Regions from separate parts of the Pseudarthrobacter cellobiosi genome, predicted to be linked through region 2. Evidence: predicted binding sites of a transcription regulator. Region 2 holds the regulator's gene; the other holds the start of a gene.
The links. Region 2 encodes Rex, which represses fermentation and respiration genes when NADH is low (regulators of the CRP and FNR family bind a similar motif). Its sites were predicted from a motif close to CTTGTGAANNNNTTCACAAG; they were not measured.

Region 1: the regulator Rex is predicted to act here: its motif matches at 1,611-1,630, upstream of NG701_RS07215 (glyceraldehyde-3-phosphate dehydrogenase).

Annotation. Positions count from the first base shown of each region.
Region 1 covers NZ_JAMXBK010000021.1:89,075-98,219, reverse strand. The annotation lists gene NG701_RS07230 (zinc ribbon domain-containing protein) at 1-377, shown strand, start outside; gene NG701_RS07225 (YaaA family protein) at 374-1,138, opposite strand; RNA gene rnpB (RNase P RNA component class A) at 1,196-1,581, shown strand; gene NG701_RS07215 (glyceraldehyde-3-phosphate dehydrogenase) at 1,849-3,327, shown strand; gene NG701_RS07210 (hypothetical protein) at 3,407-3,610, shown strand; gene NG701_RS07205 (HNH endonuclease family protein) at 3,736-4,533, shown strand; gene def (peptide deformylase) at 4,543-5,115, opposite strand; tRNA gene NG701_RS07195 (tRNA-His) at 5,233-5,305, opposite strand; gene orn (oligoribonuclease) at 5,435-6,067, opposite strand; gene mptB (polyprenol phosphomannose-dependent alpha 1,6 mannosyltransferase MptB) at 6,230-7,786, shown strand; gene NG701_RS07180 (DNA alkylation repair protein) at 7,802-8,578, opposite strand; gene map (type I methionyl aminopeptidase) at 8,719-9,145, shown strand, end outside.
Region 2 covers NZ_JAMXBK010000028.1:389,169-398,313, reverse strand. The annotation lists gene NG701_RS20050 (3-deoxy-7-phosphoheptulonate synthase) at 1-850, shown strand, start outside; gene NG701_RS20045 (helix-turn-helix domain-containing protein) at 993-1,205, shown strand; gene NG701_RS20040 (30S ribosomal protein bS22) at 1,363-1,461, shown strand; gene NG701_RS20035 (HAD family hydrolase) at 1,601-2,419, opposite strand; gene NG701_RS20030 (glutaredoxin family protein) at 2,561-2,836, shown strand; gene NG701_RS20025 (redox-sensing transcriptional repressor Rex) at 2,906-3,631, shown strand; gene NG701_RS20020 (hypothetical protein) at 3,689-4,435, opposite strand; gene NG701_RS20015 (hypothetical protein) at 4,617-5,363, opposite strand; gene NG701_RS20010 (YceI family protein) at 5,470-6,018, opposite strand; gene NG701_RS20005 (histidine phosphatase family protein) at 6,221-6,901, shown strand; gene NG701_RS20000 (TlpA family protein disulfide reductase) at 6,903-7,538, shown strand; gene NG701_RS19995 (cytochrome c biogenesis CcdA family protein) at 7,554-8,309, shown strand; gene resB (cytochrome c biogenesis protein ResB) at 8,309-9,145, shown strand, end outside.

The DNA.
Region 1 (9,145 bases), on a different contig from region 2:
CGCTGCGCGAGCGTCAGGCTGCCCAGCAGCTCATCGTGGACAACGTCCAGGGCTCGTTCGGCGGCATCCGCGCCGAACTCGATGAAGCCCTGGCCGAAGTGGCCGCTGAAGCGACCGTTGTCCGCGGCAAGCGTGCCAAATTCGCTGAAAACCTCGACGCCGGGATGCTGGCTGTCTACGAAAAGACGCTCGCAAAGCGGGGAGTGGGCGCCGCCCGGTTGTTCCACGGGACTTCCGAAGCCTCCGGAATGAAGCTGAGCCCCGGAGACCTCGCCGAGATCAAGGCAGCCGCAGAGGACGACATTGTGTTCTGCCCGGATTCGGGTGCCATCCTGGTGCGCTCCGCCGAGTGGAACACGCCCGCCCCAACTGCCTAGTTGGGAAGGATGATGTTCAGCGCGTGCGGTTTCCGCGCTGAACCATCAACCAGCTCCGCGTCCCATTTTTCGAGCGCGGCTTTCAGCAGTTGCACCGGGGTCTGCGGGGCGTTGCCGCGGCGGGCCAGCAGGTGCCGGGCCAGCTGACCGCGGGTGTGCTTGGCGAAGTGGCTGACCACCTTGCGCACGCCGTTGACCTCCGTGAAAACGTTGACGGCCACCGTCTGAGCCGGCGGCGGGGCCCATGCCGCGGTATAGGTGCTGGAGCGGCAGTCCACGAGCAGATGTCCGGATGCCGACTCCGCGAGGGCCTCCGAAAGCTGCGGCTTCCAGAACGAGGCGAGGCGGCCGACGTCGGGCAGTGCCGTTCCCATCGACAGCCGGTAGGCAGGCACGCGGTCGGCGAAGCGGATGGCACCCCACAGTGCCGAGATCACCAACACCGAAACATCGGCCTTCCGGCGCTGCGCAGGCGTCAGGGTTTTGTAGCCTAGGGCGTCGTACAGAACGCCCGAATAGATCTGGTGCGCCGGGGCCGCCGGTTCGGCGTGGAGCCGGGTGTTACGTTCGACGTCGTCCTGCAGCGATGCGCCGACGCCCAGCAGCGCGAGGGCATCCTCATGTGCGCTCACCGTGCCCAGCGCCTCCAGGACCTTGGCCCGGTAGGTGTTGAGTTCGGGAAAGCTCAGTGACGGCCAGTCGACGGCGGACCCGCGGACTGCGGGGGTCTTGCCTTCGGAGGGGGGAAGCAGAATCAGCACCGTACGATCCTACCGGCGACGGCAGTGCCCCCTTCCGGCGGTAGACTGGGCTCCGGATGGGTTGACCAGGCGGCCGCGCGTCACGCAAGTGGCTCGAGGAACGTCCGGGCTCCGCAGGGCAGGGTGGTGGGTAACGCCCACTCGGGGTAACCCGCAGGCCAGTGCCACAGAGAACAGACCGCCTGCGTTTTCCGGTGACGGACGGCAGCAGGTAAGGGTGAAACGGTGGTGTAAGAGACCACCAGCTTCCCGGGTGACCGGGAAGGCTAGGTAAACCCCACCCGGAGCAAGGCCAGACAGGACACGTTTGAGGGCTGCCCGCCCGAGTGTCCGGGTAGGCCGCTGGAGGGCGTCGGCAACGGCGTCCGTAGATGGATGGCCGCTACTCCCGCGCTGGTAACGGCACGGGAGCACAGAACCCGGCGTATCGGTCAACCCATCCAACACCCCAGCCGGGCACGGAGCCGCCCCGTATGTGAGTGATTTCACGCTGGTGGCGGCTGTCCGCGGGTCTGCTCCAGCCTAGAATGGAGAGCGAACGTAGAAGTTCTGCCGCCGGGTCTGCGTTCGCAGCCGGTGGCTTTTCTTTGCGCTTCTCCACGGCACCCGGGATGGACCGCATCCTGCCGGTGCCAGAGCCCCTGGACAACATCAGGTGGCCGCCAACCGCGTACGACGACGTATGCGGCTGAACCGAGGAAGGTAGTTCTGTGAGCCAGACGTCAGATTCTTGTCTTGATACGTGGATGGGCCGGGAGGCTCTCGCTGAGGCCATGATTCCGGTGATTGGCCGGCTGTACCGCGAGAACAACGTGGTGACCAGCATTCACGGCCGTAGCCTGATCAACAAGTCCACCATGAACATCCTCAAGGCGCACCGTTTCGCCCGCCGCATGAGCAACACCGAGCTCCTGCTCGAAGAGACCGCACCGCTGCTGAACATCCTGGCTCAGCTGGAGCTTGGTGCGGCGGCCATCGACGTCGCCCGCCTGGCGGAGAAGTTCAAGGCAGAAGGCGACGGCGCCACCCTGGAAGAGTTCCTCCGTGCTGAGCTTGCCGAGGTAGTGGGAAAGCGCGGGGGCGATGACCGCACCAGCACCGACGTTGTGCTGTACGGCTTTGGCCGGATCGGCCGCCTGCTCGCGCGCCTCCTCATCGAAAAGGCAGGCGGCGGCCACGGCCTGCGCCTGCGTGCCATCGTGGTGCGCCGCGGCTCGGACAAGGACCTCACCAAGCGCGCCAGCCTGCTGCGCCGCGACTCGGTCCACGGCTCCTTCGAAGGAACCATCCGTGTGGACGAGGACGCCAACACCATCACCGCCAACGGTGTCCAGGTCCAGGTCATCTACTCGGATAACCCCGCCACGATCGACTACACCGCCTACGGCATCCACAACGCCCTGGTGGTGGACAACACGGGCCGCTGGCGCGACGCCGAGGGCCTGTCCCAGCACCTGCAGAGCAAGGGCGTTTCCCGCGTTCTCCTCACCGCACCGGGCAAGGGCGAACTCAAAAACATTGTGCACGGCATCAACCACGGCACCATCGAGGACACAGACCAGATCGTGTCTGCAGCTTCCTGCACCACCAACGCCATCACCCCGGTGCTGAAGGCCATCAACGACAAGTTCGGTGTGATCCACGGCCACGTGGAGACCGTCCACTCGTTCACCAACGACCAGAACCTGATCGATAACTTCCACAAGGGCGACCGCCGCGGCCGCTCCGCCGCACTGAACATGGTGATCACCGAAACCGGCGCCGCCAAGGCCGTGGCGAAGGCACTGCCCGAGCTGCTGGGCAAGCTGACCGGCAGCTCCATCCGTGTCCCCACCCCTGACGTCTCCCTGGCCATCCTGAACCTCAGCCTGGAGAACGGAACCACCAAGGACGAGGTCAACAACTACCTCCGCGAGATGTCGCTGCACTCGGACCTGCGCAAACAGATCGACTATATCGACTCACCTGACGTTGTTTCCATGGACTTCGTTGGCTCCCGCCGTGCCGGCATCGTTGATGGCCTGGCCACGATCTCCAACGACAAGAACCTGGTTCTCTACGTCTGGTACGACAACGAATTCGGCTACAGCTGCCAGGTGGTCCGGGTTATGGAAGAGATGGCCGGCGTCAACCCGCCGTCCTTCCCCGCCAAGGAACCCGCTGCTGCCTTGGCCGCAATCGCCGTCTAGGCTCGTCTGCCGGGCTGGCTGCCCGACATTCCCGGCTGATTCGCTGGAATCAGCCGGGAATCGGGACCACACTGGTGGCATGGATAACGAAACTCTCCACGAGACCACCCTTGAACACGCCCTCGACGTCGCCAAGGCCAACCATAAAGAAGCCATCAGGCTCCTGGAGCAGGCGCGAGCGTCCCGGGCTTCCGGCGACGTCGGCGCGGACCGGGTGCGCCAGCTCGAAGGGCTCCACCAGGTTGCCGAAGAGGATCTGCGCCGCGTAGCCCGGGAGCAGTAGCCGGTCTTGCCAGTAGGCGGCGTACCCGCGCCACTCTTCCTCCCCATTGTGGATAACCGCCTGGGTGTCAGTGGGGTGGCCTAGGCTCTTCTGGTGCATCACATTTCCAGAAGGGCTGGTTGCCCGTGACCGTCAGCTGGCGTGCCTACCGCGGTGCCCGCCGCCGCTCGAGGCAGGCCTGGGCCCTCCTGGCCGTGCTGGCACTGTCTGCAGTGGGCGCCGCGGGGTGGTTTTTCACCGCGGGCCAGTTCGCAGCGGCAGAACCAGCAATCGCTGGGCCCAGCGAGGCGCCTGTTTTCGACGGGACCTGGATGAAACCCGTGGTCCCCGTGCACGCTGTACCGCAGGGGAGTGCCCTGGACGCCCTCGAGCGGCTTGCCGTCAAGGGACGGGCCCCCAAGGACAACTACCAGCGGGAGGCCTTCGGGCAGGCCTGGCTGGACGTCGACCGGAACGGCTGCGACACCCGCAACGACATCCTCCGCAGGGACCTCACGGCTGTGGGCTTCACAGAGGGGTCCAAATGCAAGGTAGTGTCAGGGTCCATCCATGAGCCGTACACGGGGAAAGCCGTGGAGTTCCGGCGTGGCCCTGAAAGCAGCAAGGAAATCCAGATCGACCACGTCGTGGCGCTCGGAGACGCGTGGCAGAAAGGCGCACAGGGGCTGACCCCGCAGCAGCGCCAGAGCCTGGCCAACGATCCCATAAACCTCATCGCCGCGGACGGTCCCGCCAACCAGCAGAAGAGCGCAAGCGACGCCGCCACCTGGCTGCCGAAGAACAAGAACATCCGCTGCCATTACGTGGCCCGCCAGATCTCGGTGAAGGCATCCTATGGACTGTGGGTCACGCAGCCGGAGAAGGATGCGATGAAGCGCGTCCTGGACTCCTGCCCGGACCAGCCAACCATTACCGCGAGGTAATGCGTTGGCTCAGTGGCCGAACGGGTCCGGATCCACGCCGGGCATCCAGGTCAGGCCGGGCACGCCCCAGCCGCTCCTCTTGGCCAGTTTCATGGCCTTCCGTGCATAGCGGTCAATCAGACGGTTGACGTAGAGCTTTCCGTCGAGGTGGTCGTATTCGTGCTGGATGACCCGTGCGAACCAGCCGGTCGCTTCGAACTCCACCGGCTGCCCATGGCCGTTAAATCCTTCCACCCGCGCCCACTCCGCACGCTTGAGCGGGTAAGCGCCGCCGGGGAAGGAGAGGCAGCCCTCTTCCTCTTCCTCGGGGTCCGGCAGCGCGCCAGAGATCTTGGACAGGGTCAGCTCCGGGTTTACCAGGACCCCGATGGGCGGAGCGCCGTCGTCATTGGCGTACTTGTACACAAAGATTCTTTTGCCCACACCAACCTGCGGCGCCGCCAGGCCCACGCCGTTGGCGGCCTCGTTGGTTTCAAACATATCCGCGATCAGGGTGCGCAGTTCGTCGTCGAAAACCTCCACCTCGGCGGCGCGGCGGTGCAGCACCGGTTCACCCCAGACGGTGATTGGCAGAACTGTCATGTCAGGCGGCCCTTCGTGCGTGCGGCGTGGCGCCGGCGGTTATGCAAAAAAAATGAAGGCCGTACCGGATATCCGGTACGGCCTCCAAGTGGACGGCTTTTACTGCCGCCCTATGAGGGTGAGCTACGGGGGTTGAACCCGCGACCTCCTGGACCACAACCAGGCGCTCTGCCAACTGAGCTAAGCCCACCATGTGCCCCACAGATTTCCCGGCGGTCCGGTGCTCTGGAAAGGCAACTCAAATAGCTTACCTGCTGTTTGAGGGTGCTTGCGCCACTTTTGGGGTTTTTGCGAAAATTTCCGCCAAACGTGGGGCAGATTACTCTTTCGGAATACCTGCTGTGCCCGGCGAGGCAGTGATGCGCTGGGCGACTTCGCGGGCCGTGACGCTGTCAGGCCCAGGAGCCGGAACGAAAACCGCCTCGCGGTAGTAACGGAGCTCGTCGATGGAATCCTGGATGTCACCCAGGGCGCGGTGGCCGCCCTTCTTGGCGGGGGACTGGAAGTAAGCCCGGGCGAACCAGCGTCGGGAGAGTTCCTTGATGGTGCTCACGTCGATCACGCGGTAATGCAAGTGCTCCACAACGGCCGGCATGTCACGGGATAGGAAGACGCGGTCGGTCCCCACGGAGTTGCCGCCCAGCGGTGCCTTGCGCGGGTCCGGCACCCACTTTTCGATGTATTCCATCACGGCGGCTTCGGCCTCGGCCATGGTCTTGCCGTGCGGCAGTTCCTTGAGCAGCCCGGACCGGGTGTGCATGTCCCTCACGAAGTCGTTCATCTGGGCGAGGGCAGTGTCCTCGGGCTTGATCACCACGTCCACACCGTCGCCGAGAATGTTGAGCTCTGAGTCCGTCACCAGCGCCGCCACCTCGATCAGGGCGTCGTTCTTGATGTCCAGGCCGGTCATTTCGCAGTCGATCCAGACGATGCGTTCGTTAGATATAGGCACCGGACCAGCCTACCGTTTAGCTCCGGCGTAACCGTCCGATGCTAGGATTTCGGGTACATGGGGGCGAGGATTTTGCCGCTGTGCTGTGCCTGCGCGGCCCGGGCGGCCACCGCCGCCCGCGGGACTGAAGCGCCGAGTGTAAAGAGATTGGACGATCCTGAGATGACGGCGCCTTTGCCTGCAACGGGGGATATGGCCGCCAGCGTGATCCCGGAGCCCGCTGCGGCACAAGTGGATAACGCCAGGTCCCCCATCCTTGCCGGTCTTGTCGGCTCGGTCCTTATGGTGTTCGGATCCCTCGGCGTCGGCTGGCTGGCCCCAGTTTCCGAACTCCGCCGCGTACCGATCTTTATCTGGATGCGGACGGAGGCCATCGGTGTTGCCCTGGCCATCGTGCTGGTTGCGGTAGGCGGCATGCTCCTGGTCCGCTCCTGGCTGAGGCTCGGCCAGCGGGTCCGCGTGTGGGGGCCGGCGGCGCGAAAGGCCACGCTGCAGGCCATCGCAGCATGGGGCCTGCCGTTGATGTTCACCGTCCCGCTGTTCAGCCGCGACGTGTATGCCTACATTGGCCAGGGCAGGCTGATGGTGGAGGGGTTCAACCCCTACGAGAACGGCATCTCGGCGCTGTCCAACTATTTCCAGCTTGGCGCTGACAAACAGTGGACTGAAGCTCCCGTGCCGTACGGCCAGCTGTTCCTATGGATTGAACAGTTTGTGGTGTGGTCCACCAACGTCCAGCCCGAGGCCAGCGTGATGCTTTTCAGGCTCGTTGCGCTGTTTGGTGTGGTCCTCTGCGTCATCTACGTGCCAAAGCTGGCAGAGCTTCACGGAGTCAATCCGCACCGCGCCTTGTGGCTCACCGCGGCCAACCCCCTGTTCCTCACCAACTTCATCGCCAGTGTCCACAACGATGCCCTCATGATCGGGTTAGCCCTTGCCGGACTGTACTACGCGGCCACCAGACGCGTGGTGCTGGGCATAGTCCTCGTCACCCTTTCCATCGCCGTCAAGCCCATCACCATCGTTTTCCTGCCGTTCATCGGCCTGATCTGGGCAGGCAAGAACGCAGGCTGGCCGCGGAAATTCCTGTTCTGGGGACTGACGGGAGGGCTGAGCCTGGCCATTCTGTATGGCCTGAGCCTAGTCAATGGTTTCGGTTTCGGCTGGATCAACGGGCTGTCAGCCCCTGGCAGCCTCTTCATCTGGTACGCGCCGGTGGGCCTGGTGGGGCTGGTGGTCGCTTCCGTTTCGAATGCCTTCGGCCTCGACGGGTGGACGCTCGCAGACTGGGTGTTCGACGCCGGCAAAATACTTGCGGTAGGCATCGTCGCCTTCCAGATCTTCAAGGGTGAGCATGAGCGGCTGATCCGCCGCCTCACCTTGGGCTTTGCGGCCATTGTGGTGCTGGCGCCGATGATCCAGGCCTGGTACGTGGTGTGGCTCATCCCGCTGTTCGCGGTGACAGGCATCCGCAATGACTGGCAGGTCAAGGCCCTGTATTTCATCGTGTCGTTCTTCATGATCTACGCCATTTCTGACCAGCTGGAGGTATTTCCCTACCTCCAGACCGAGGACCTGGGACTTGCCCTGGTGCTGGCCCGCTTCGCGGCGGCGATTACCGGCCTGCTTTTTGCCATGTACCTGATCTTCATGGATCCAGACACCAAAAGGCTTTTCCGGAAGTCGGCCGAACCGGTGACCGAACGCCCCGTTATCTAGTCTCCGCAGGCGCGGTTATCCGGCGCCGGTGATTCCCGCCGTCGTGCCCTGTTCCAGATGCCGCAAGGCTTCCTTCCGGGACAGCGGACTCAACCGCGTGCCCTTTTCCACTAGGAAATCGTGTACCCACTCCGGGTCCGTTTTGGCGTATTCACGAAGCGCCCAGCCAATGGCCTTCCGGATGAAAAACTCCGGGTCCGCCAGGTTCGGCTCAATGACAGCCCGTAGCAGGTCCTGATCCGTGCTGGCCTTGGCCTTCAACTGCGAGGTGATGGCCGATCGCCGGATCCAGAAGTCCTGGTCTATACTCCAGGCCAGCAGGAGTTCGGTCATCATGGGCCGGCGGGCCTGAAGAAGCCCGCCGATACGATACGACACCCCATCCACGAAATCCCACCATGCGCCGGTGCGGATGATCTCCTCATAGATCGGGAGCATCAGCTGGTCACGGGCCACCAACCGGAGGCTCGTCAGGTCAATGGCCGCATAGCGTTCCTCGCGGACTGTGGAGCCGCGCCAGAGTTCAAGCACCGTGGCCCGCAACTGGCCCGCCGACGTCAAGGGATGGGCGGCGGCAGCGGCCAGCGCCAGCCGCCTGACTTCCGGGACCCTGACGCCAAGTGACGGAAGGGCGGACTTCATGTACGCCTGCGCTCCGGCGGCCCGCACCGGGTCCGTCCGCTCCCGCAGCGCCGCGCGGACGGCATCCAGCAACTCGCGGTTCGGAGCCTCCGTGACCGCACCTTCCGTGACCGGTGCGTCCGTGTCCAGCGATTCGTCATTCGGCGACATTCGGTCCATGGTGCAACTTTAGCGAGGTGACGGCGGCGTGAAGGCCGGCCGGTCCGTCCTCAGCGGGACGGCTCTAGAGTGAGACCAGACAAACTGCACGTTCCCTTGGACCGTGCCACCCGACGTCGGAGGTTCCCTGCATGTCCATGATCAAGACTCCCGAGCAGATTGCGCTCATGGGCGAAGCCGGGCGGGTGGTGGCCAATACGCTGGCGGCGGTGCGTGAGGCGGCCGGAGTGGGTGTCACCCTGCGTGACCTCGATGCGCTGGCCGCCGAGACGATTGCCACAGCGGGAGCCACACCGGCCTTCCTGAACTACCACCCGCGCTGGGCCTCAGTTCCGTTTCCCGGCGTGATCTGCACCAGTGTGAACGACGCTGTGGTCCACGGAATCCCCGACGGATACGAGCTCCAGGACGGTGATCTGCTCAGCGTTGATTGCGGGGCATTCCTGGAGGGCTGGTGCGGCGATGCGGCCGTCAGTTTCATTGTGGGAACACCGGATCCTGTGGACCAGGCCCTCATTGATGCCACGGATGCCGCCCTGGCCCGTGGGATCGAGGCAG
Region 2 (9,145 bases):
GGCCGAGAAGCACCGTGACGACCTCCTGATCGTGATGCGCACGTACTTCGAAAAGCCCCGCACGACGGTGGGCTGGAAGGGCCTGATCAACGATCCGCGCCTGGACGGCAGCCACGACATGGTCACCGGGCTCCGGACCGCCAGGGAGTTCCTGCAGCAGGTCACCGCGCTGGGACTGCCCACGGCCACCGAATTCCTGGAACCCATCAGCCCCCAGTACATGGCCGACCTCATCTCGTGGGGAGCCATCGGGGCGCGCACCACCGAAAGCCAGATCCACCGCCAGCTTGCCTCCGGACTCTCCATGCCCATCGGCTTCAAGAACGGGACCGACGGCGACCTCCAGGTCGCGCTCGACGCGTGCGGCGCCGCCGCTGCCGCTCAGGCATTCCTGGGGATCGACGGCGATGGCCGGGCCGCGCTGGTGGCCACCGCCGGGAACCCGGACACCCACGTCATCCTCCGCGGTGGACGCAAGGGGCCCAACTACTCGGCGGCCGACGTCGAAAGTGCTTCCGCCAAGCTCGCCGGCAAGGGGCTTAACCCCCGGCTGATCGTGGATGCCAGCCACGCCAACAGCGGCAAGAGCCACCACCGGCAGGCGGAAGTGGCGCTGGAAATCGGCGCGCAGCTGGAAGACGGCGGCGAGGCGGCACAGGCCATTGCGGGCGTCATGCTGGAGAGCTTCCTGGTGGGCGGTGCCCAGAACCTGGATGTCACCGAGCACGCGGCGGGCCGGGCGGAACTCGTCTACGGGCAGAGTGTCACGGACGCGTGCATGGATTGGGACGTCTCCGTTTCGGTCCTCGATCAGCTCGCGGCGTCTGCCAGGAAGCGCCGGACCGCTTAATGATTGCCCGGATGACTTTCACTACAGCCCCATGAACCTCTAGAGTATCTAACACATGGTTGGTGGATGGCTCAGCATCGGCACACCGCATACGAATCAAAGCTGGGGTACTGTCGTCATCCATCAGCAAAGGAATAGGGAAATGTCCGCAGAACAGAACTTCTCGAACGCGAAGTTCCTGACCGTGGCCGAAGTGGCCGAGGTCATGCGCGTCTCCAAAATGACCGTCTATCGGTTGGTCCACTCAGGCGAAATGCCCGCGGTGCGTTTCGGCCGGTCGTACCGGGTGCCGGAGAACGCCGTCGAGCAGTACCTCAAGGGTGCTGTGGTGGACGGGCACACCGAAACCGCCTGAGCATTACCTGCGGTCAGTGGGCATCGCCAAGAAGCGGTACCCTGTTAAGGAACGTTTTACGTCATTGTAAGAATCTGTCAGTTGTTTCAGTTCTGTAGCTCTGTCCACGGACCTTTTCCATCAGACAGGTACTGCATCTAGTTTGTGAGGAACTTTCGTGGGTTCAGTTATTAAGAAGCGTCGCAAGCGTATGGCCAAGAAGAAGCACCGCAAGTTGCTTCGTAAGACCCGTCACCAGCGCCGCAATAAGAAGTAGAGATACTTCAACAAGCGTGAAAATGCCCGTTGCCTCTTGGCAACGGGCATTTTTTGCGTGCCCGGCAACGGGGCGACCTTTGTCCCGCGTTCGGTCGCGATGCGCTCCTACGCGGAACACCGCGGCCGGGCAGTTGCCGCTAAGCCCGGGGGCCGCGCATCCGGGAGTACCCGCGCCAGAGCCCGTACACGGCGCCACCGGCCGTTGCTGCCTTGAGTCCCAGGGTGGCGGCGCGGCGGCCGGAACGGAAATCGTAGACCGGCCAGTTGTTGTCCCGTGCGTGGCGGCGGAGCCTGGCATCGGGATTGATGGCCACGGGATGCCCCACCACTGTCAGCAGCGGGATGTCATTGTAGGAGTCGCTGTAGGCCCAGCAGCGCTTGAGGTCCAGGCCTTCGGCGTCGGCCAGTTCCCGGACAGCCACGGCCTTGGCCGCGCCGTGCAGGATGTCACCCACCAGGCGGCCGGTGTACATGCCGTCGGCGATCTCGCCAACCGTGCCCAAGGCTCCGGTCAGGCCCAGCCTGGTGGAAATGACCGCGGCGACCTCAATGGGGGTTCCGGTGACCAGCCAGACCCGTCGGCCTACGCGCAGGTGCTGCTGCGCCAGTGCCTTGGCGCCGGGCCAGATCCTGGACGCGATCATTTCGTCGTAGACCTCTTCGCCCAAGGCTTTGACGTCTTCCACCGTGATGCCGGCGGCGAGGGTGAGGGCGGAATCGCGGACGGCGTGGACGTCGTCCATGTTCTCGCCGCGCGCCACAAATTTGAACTGCTTCCACGCGAACCCCGCAGCCTGCCTCAGTGTAAAGGCGCCGCGTTGGTGCATCTTGCGGGCAACGTGGAAAAGGCTGGCGCCCTTCATGAGGGTGTTATCGACGTCGAAGAAGGCGGCTTCGCCGGTCTGCATCACCGCATCCGGCTGGGTCACCACAGCTACGTACTTCTCCTCGGGCATGTCCACGAGTCTAGTCAATACTCGGTGGCCAGGATTTCAGTACCAGTGCCCGCCCGATGCCCGCGCCGCCGCGTGCCCCGCCGTCGGCCCTGCCCTGTTCTCTGCCCTGTTCTCTGCCCTGAAGGGCGATACGGTTAAGGCATGGCAAAACCCGAGGTAGTCCTCATCACCAAAGCAGACTGTCACCTGTGCGCAGGGGCGCGCGACGCCGTCGGACGCGTTACTGCCGCGCTGGGACTCGGGTGGACGGAACAGCCGGTGGACGAACTGCCGGAACTGCGTGAGCGGTACGCGGAGGAAATCCCCGTAGTCCTGGTGGATGGAATCCAACGCGATTTCTGGAAGATCGACGAAGCCCGGCTGGAGCGCGTCCTCCAACGAGCCTTGGCCCAATGGGAAATCGGCCTCGCAGAATGACACCGGCTTTGTTGGCACCAGCGGCGGGGCTCTAGAGTGGAGTCACGACGCGATGGGATGGAGGGGATAGTGACTTCACTGGATTCATCTCCCCATGCTGTCCACGGTACAGAGGCTGGCCACACTACACAGCCCGTCCACGGCGCCGAGTCCACCAAGGAAATACCGCCCGCGGCAGTGGCCCGGTTGACCATCTACCTGCGCGCCCTTAACACGCTGCTGTCCGACGGCGTCGAACGGGTATCGTCGGAATCGCTGGCGGAAGCGTCAGGCGTCAGCTCGTCAACCCTTCGCAAGGACCTTTCCTATGTGGGTTCCTACGGCACGCGCGGAGTGGGCTACGAAGTGCAGTACCTGAGCCGTCACATCTCCGCGGCACTGGGGCTGACCCATGACTGGAAGGTCGCCATTGTTGGCGCGGGTAACCTCGGCAAAGCCCTGGCCCGTTACGGCGGCTTCGAGTCCCGCGGTTTTGACGTGGTGGCAATTTTCGACGCCGACCAGATGGTGGTGGGCAATGAGGTGGGCTGGCTGCGTGTCAGCGACGCCGCAGACATGGAGGCCGTGCTGCAGCGGACGGGCGCCAACATGGTGGTCCTGGCACTTCCGGCCACCGTGGCGCAGGCCGTGTGCGACCGCGTGGTGGCGGCCGGTGTCCACAGCATCCTGAGCTTCGCCCCCGTTATGCTGCAGGTCCCCGAGGGCGTCAACCTCCGCAAGGTGGACATGGCCACCGAACTGCAGATCCTCGCCTATCACGCACAACGGGCGCAGACCCCGGACCAGACCGCCTAGATCTTCGGCGGCTGGTGGGGTCCACGCCCGTTCGGGTGTGGATGCGACTCGTTGGTACTACTGTCCGTAGGGGTTGCCAGGCGTGGTGCCCGGGGCGCCGTACGGGTTAGCGAACGGCTGCTGCTTGCGGAAGTACGGGGCCGCGGCCGGCAGGTAGAGCAGCACGATCGCTGCGATCCCGGCCAGCGTTCCCACGGTTCCGAGGCTCGGTGGTCCGAAGAGGCCGAAAATGGACAGTGCCGCGAAAACGGTGCCGAGGATGCGGGCCCAGTTCTTGCCCTTACGGACGAAGAACGCCACCAGCGCGTACAGCCCAGCGCCGATGATGGCGAAGACTACGAGCGACCCGGCGAGGACACCCTTGAAATCGTCGAATGCAAACTCCGTGCCGGAAGCGCCACCGCTGCGCATGGCGTCTTCGAAGGCGCGGCGCATCGCCGGGTCATCGAGCATGCCAATGCCCATGAGCAGGCTGATGACATACACGACACCCGCGCCAATCAGCAGCCAGAACGAGATGTTGACCAGCTGGGGAACCCCGTTGGATCCCGTGGCCTGCGGCTGTTCGGACGGGTACTGCGCGTAGGGGGACTGCCCGTACGGCTGCTGGCCATAGGGCGGAGGCGTGGGCTGGCCGAACTGCGGCGGGCTGTTCTGCCCGTACTGCGGGGCGTTCTGCCCGTACTGTGGCGCCGGCGGCGTGGGCTGCCCGAACTGCGGGCTGTTCTCGCCGTAGCGGGGCGCTGGCGGCTGGTTGCCGGGCTCGGGCTCGTTCGGGACGGGAGGCGGGACAGGCGTGCTCATGAGCGGTCCTTTGCAGGTCGGATGTCAGTTCGGCTGCTGGGTGCAGTCCAACTGGCCTGCCCCCCAGTACGGCTTACATCCCACCGTACCCCCGGCGGGGGTCGCGGGGGATCATTCCGGAGAGGTATTCCCACAGAACTCAGGGCGGGTCGCGCAAGACTGTGTTTCTGCTGGATCCGGTCTACGCGCGGCCCTTGACGGCGATGAACCAGGCCTGCGAGTTCGGCAGCCACATCAGGACGGTAGCCGCGGCGGAGATGAGGAAGCCGAGCCAGTTGTTACCGATGCTGCTGCCGCCGCCCACGCTGCCGCCGAGCACGGCGAGCACCAGCGAAACGCCGGCCACGATGGTGAGCGCTAGGCGCGCCCATTCCTTGCCCTCCTTCATCCTCAGGACCAGGACAACCTGGGCCGCCGCCAGGGCCAGTGCCACCAGCACCAAAACGAGGACCACCGCAGCCAGGGCGGGTGCCACGGTGAACAATGCCAGCGTGGCAAGCATCCCGAAGAGACCGCCCAACACACCGAGCATGCCGCCGATGAGCCAGATCCAGTACGACACCTTGAGCTCGGTGGGCAGCCCGGTCACGCTGAACATGCCCGAGAAACCGCCCTTGGGCATAACGTCGTTGAAGTTGCGGGGGCCGTCGGTGGGCATCGCAAATTGGAAGCCGCCCGGCTGGCCGGGCTGGTTGTACGGCTGCCCGGGCTGGCCATCCGGCTGTCCTGGCTGCGGGTAACCCTGCGGCGGCTGGTAGGCCTGTCCTGGCTGCGGGTACCCCTGCGGCGGCTGGTAGCCCGCGGGGGGAACGTTGCCGGCAGGAGGAACGTTGCTGGCAGGCGGCTGAGTGGCAGGCGGCTGGGCACCGGGCTGCTCAGCGCCGGGCTGCTGGGGCTGCTGGGGCTGTGGTACTTCACTGTTGCTCATGGGTCTCACTGTAGACCGCGTGTCCGGCTGTATCTAGGGGATAAAACAAAGCACCCCGGCCGCCAGATTCCGTGGAAATGGCGGCCGGGGTGCTTCAGGAAGAAAACTATGCTGCGGGTGCGATGAACGCGAGCTCCAGGTTGATGGCAACCTTGTCGCTGACCAGCACGCCGCCGGCTTCCAGCACAGCGTTCCAAGTCAGGCCGAAGTCCTTGCGGCTGATGGTGGTTTCAGCGGAGACGCCGGCGCGGGTCATGCCGAACGGGTCCACGGCCACGCCGTTGAACTCGGTCTCAAGGGCAACAGGACGGGTGACACCCTTGATGGTGAGGTCCCCGGTCAGCTCGTAGCTGTTGCCCTTGGCCACGAGGCCGTTGGAGACGAAGGAGATTTCCGGGAAGGCCTCGACGTCGAAGAAGTCTTCGCCGCGGACATGGCCGTCACGGTTGACATCGCCGGAGTCGAAGCTGGCGGTCTGGATGGTGGCGCTGATCTTGGAATCGGCCACGTTGTCGGCGAGGTCCAGGGTTGCCACGGCATCCTTGAACTGGCCGCGGACCTTGCTGATGCCTGCGTGCCGGACGGTGAAGGCGATCTCGCTGTGCGAGTTGTCGAGGGTCCAGGTGCCGGTGGTGACGTCTGCGGGAAGAGTCATGGTGTTTCTCCTTGGGTTTGTCGGGTGGTACTTCCGGATAGCTTGACGCTTCATCTGTTGAATCCTCAACTATCCGCTGCATTCAGTATAAACATGCGTTTGCATGTTTTGTTCCCGGTTCCGGAACATTTTTCCAAAAGTTTGAGTTCTACTGGATGTAGAAGATTTCGGATAGCACGCCATCTTTGAGAAACTGGTAAACATGCCCCAATCCACTGTCCATCTGCTCCGCCACGGCGAGGTCCACAATCCTGACCGCGTTCTGTACGGCAGGCTGCCCGAATTCCACCTCTCCGAGCTGGGCCGGGAAATGGCGCAGATGCTCGCCGACCACTTCGCCGAGCGTGCCGCGCGCGGGGCCAGGATCGTCTACCTCGCGGCGTCGCCGCTGGTCAGGGCGCAGGAAACAGCGGCTCCTGCGGCTGAGGCGCTTGGTCTGGAAATCCACACAGACGGCCGCATCATTGAAGCGGAAAACTACTTCCAGGGCATGAAGGTCACCAAGGCCGAGCTCCGGAAGCCCAAGCACTGGCCGCACCTGGTCAACCCGTTCCGGCCGTCCTGGGGCGAACCGTACAAGGCGCAGGCCGCGCGCGTCAGGTCAGCTGTTGAGGACGCCCGGCTCCGAGCCATCGAACTGGCCGCCGGCGACTACGGAACCGACGGCCCGGAAGCCATTATGGTCAGCCACCAGCTCCCCATCTGGGCCACCCGCCTCAGCGCCGAAGGCAGGCCGCTGTGGCATGACCCGCGCAAACGCGAGTGCACGCTGACGTCCATCACGTCCCTGGTGTTCGACGACGACGGTTCGCTCCTGCGCGTTGAGTACAGTGAGCCCGCTGCCGCACTTCTTCCCGGTGCCGCCAGCACCCCCGGAGCCTGACATGACGAACAACCGCACAACATCCCGTGCTGTTTCAAGCGCGACATCCCGCCGTGCCGTACTCGCTGCCGGCGGCGCCGCCCTGACCGCCCTGACCCTGGGGCTGTCCGCCTGTGCGCAGGAAGACGCCCTTGCCAAGCAGGCCAAAGCCGGCGACAACAAGAACTACGTGGCCGGGGACGGCTCGGTGACCGAGTTCACCGCCGCGGACCGAAAGGCCGCCGTCGCCATTAACGGCACGCTGTTCAACGGCACCCAGATAGCCCCAGCGGACTTCCAGGGCAAGGTGACGGTCCTGAACTTCTGGTTCGCCGCCTGCGCACCCTGCCGCGTTGAAGCACCCATCCTGGAAGAGCTGCACCAGGGCTTCAAGGACCAGGGCGTGCAGTTCTTCGGCGTCAACCTCCGCGACGAAAAAGGCACCGCAGAGGCCTTCGACAAGACCTTCAACCTGTCCTACCCCAGTTTCGACGACAAGAACGGCGGCGTGCTCCTGGCCGTCTCCGGGCTGGTCCCGCCGGGGGCAGTCCCCACCACGCTGGTCCTGGACAAGCAGGGCCGCGTGGCCTCGCGAGTGCTGGGCGAAATCCAGAAGGGCACCCTCAAAGCCCTCATCACCGCCGCTGTGGCAGAGTAGCGGCGGCCCCGGACCGTGAACAGCCCCTTCGCCGAAACCATCCTGAACGGCTCGCTCCTGCTTGCCATCCCGGTGGCGCTGCTCGCCGGCCTGGTGTCCTTCCTGTCGCCGTGCGTGCTGCCCCTGGTGCCCGGCTACCTGGGTTACGTCACCGGCCTGAGCGGCGTGGACCTGGAGAAGCAGAAGCGCGGCCGGATGCTTGTGGGCATCGGGCTTTTTGTGCTGGGATTCTCGGTGATTTTTGTGCTGCTGGGCGGCGCGTTCGGCCAGCTCGGCACCCTGATCACCGGCTCGCAGAATGCCTGGATCACCCAGCTGCTGGGGCTCCTGGTCATCCTCATGGGCGTAGTGTTTATGGGCGGTTTCGGCTGGCTGCAGCGTGATGCGAAGATCCATGCCAAGCCGCCGGCCGGCCTGTGGGGCGCGCCGTTGCTGGGCCTCACGTTCGGCCTGGGCTGGGCCCCGTGCATCGGGCCCACCTACTCTGCCGTCCAGCTCCTGAGCCTGTCCGGCGGTTCCTCCGCAGCCAAGGGTGCCTTCCTGGCATTTGTCTACAGCCTGGGCCTGGGCATCCCGTTCCTGCTGATCGCCCTGGCGGTGCGACGCGGCATGGGCGTGATGTCCTTCTTCCGCACGCACCGCCTGGCCATCCAGCGGATCGGCGGCGGGATCCTGGTGGTGCTGGGCCTGCTGATGGCCAGCGGCGTCTGGGGCACCTGGGTCACCGAGTTGCAGTACTGGTTCCAAACCGATGTGAAGTTGCCGATCTGATGAGCGAGCGCGTGAAAGCAAACAAGAAGTCCCCGGCACCCACTGCCGCAGCCAAAACTGAGGCGGCGCTGCCAGTCCTGGGGCCGGTGCAGATGCTGCGTTGGGCCTGGACCCAGCTGACCAGCATGCGCACGGCGCTGTTCCTGCTGCTGCTCCTGGCCGTTGCCGCGGTGCCCGGTTCGCTGTTCCCGCAGCGCCCGGCCAACCCGTCCATCGTGACGCAGTACATCAAGGACAACCCGGACTACGGGAAGCTGCTGGACACCCTGCAGCTCTACGACGTCTATTCCTCAGCGTGGTTCTCGGCCATCTACATCCTGCTGTTCATCTCGCTGATCGGCTGTGTGGTCCCACGCGCCATCGCCCATTACAAGGCCATGCGCTCCCAGCCGCCGCGGACCCCCAAACGTCTCTCCCGCCTCCCCGAGTACGGCACCCTGGTGGTTCCCGCCGACGCCGGCCTCCCGGCGTCGGACGCCATCCGCAGTGCCGCCGGGGTGCTGAAGAAGCGCGGCTACCGCGTTGAAGTGAGGGACGACGGCGGCGCGCGGCCGTCTTTGGGCGCCGAACGCGGCTTCGCCAAGGAAGTGGGGAACCTGGTGTTCCACACGTCGCTGATCGGCGTGCTGGTGTCCGTGGCCGTGGGCGGCCTGTTCGGCTACAGCGGCCAGCGCATCCTGGTGGAGGGCGACACCTTCGTGAACACCCTGGTGGGCTACGACCAGTTCACCCCCGGCACCAACTTCCAGTCCAGCAAGCTGCAGCCGTACTCCATCCAGCTGGACAAATTCGATGTCTTGTTTGACCGCGAATCACCAGGCAAAATCGGTCAGCCC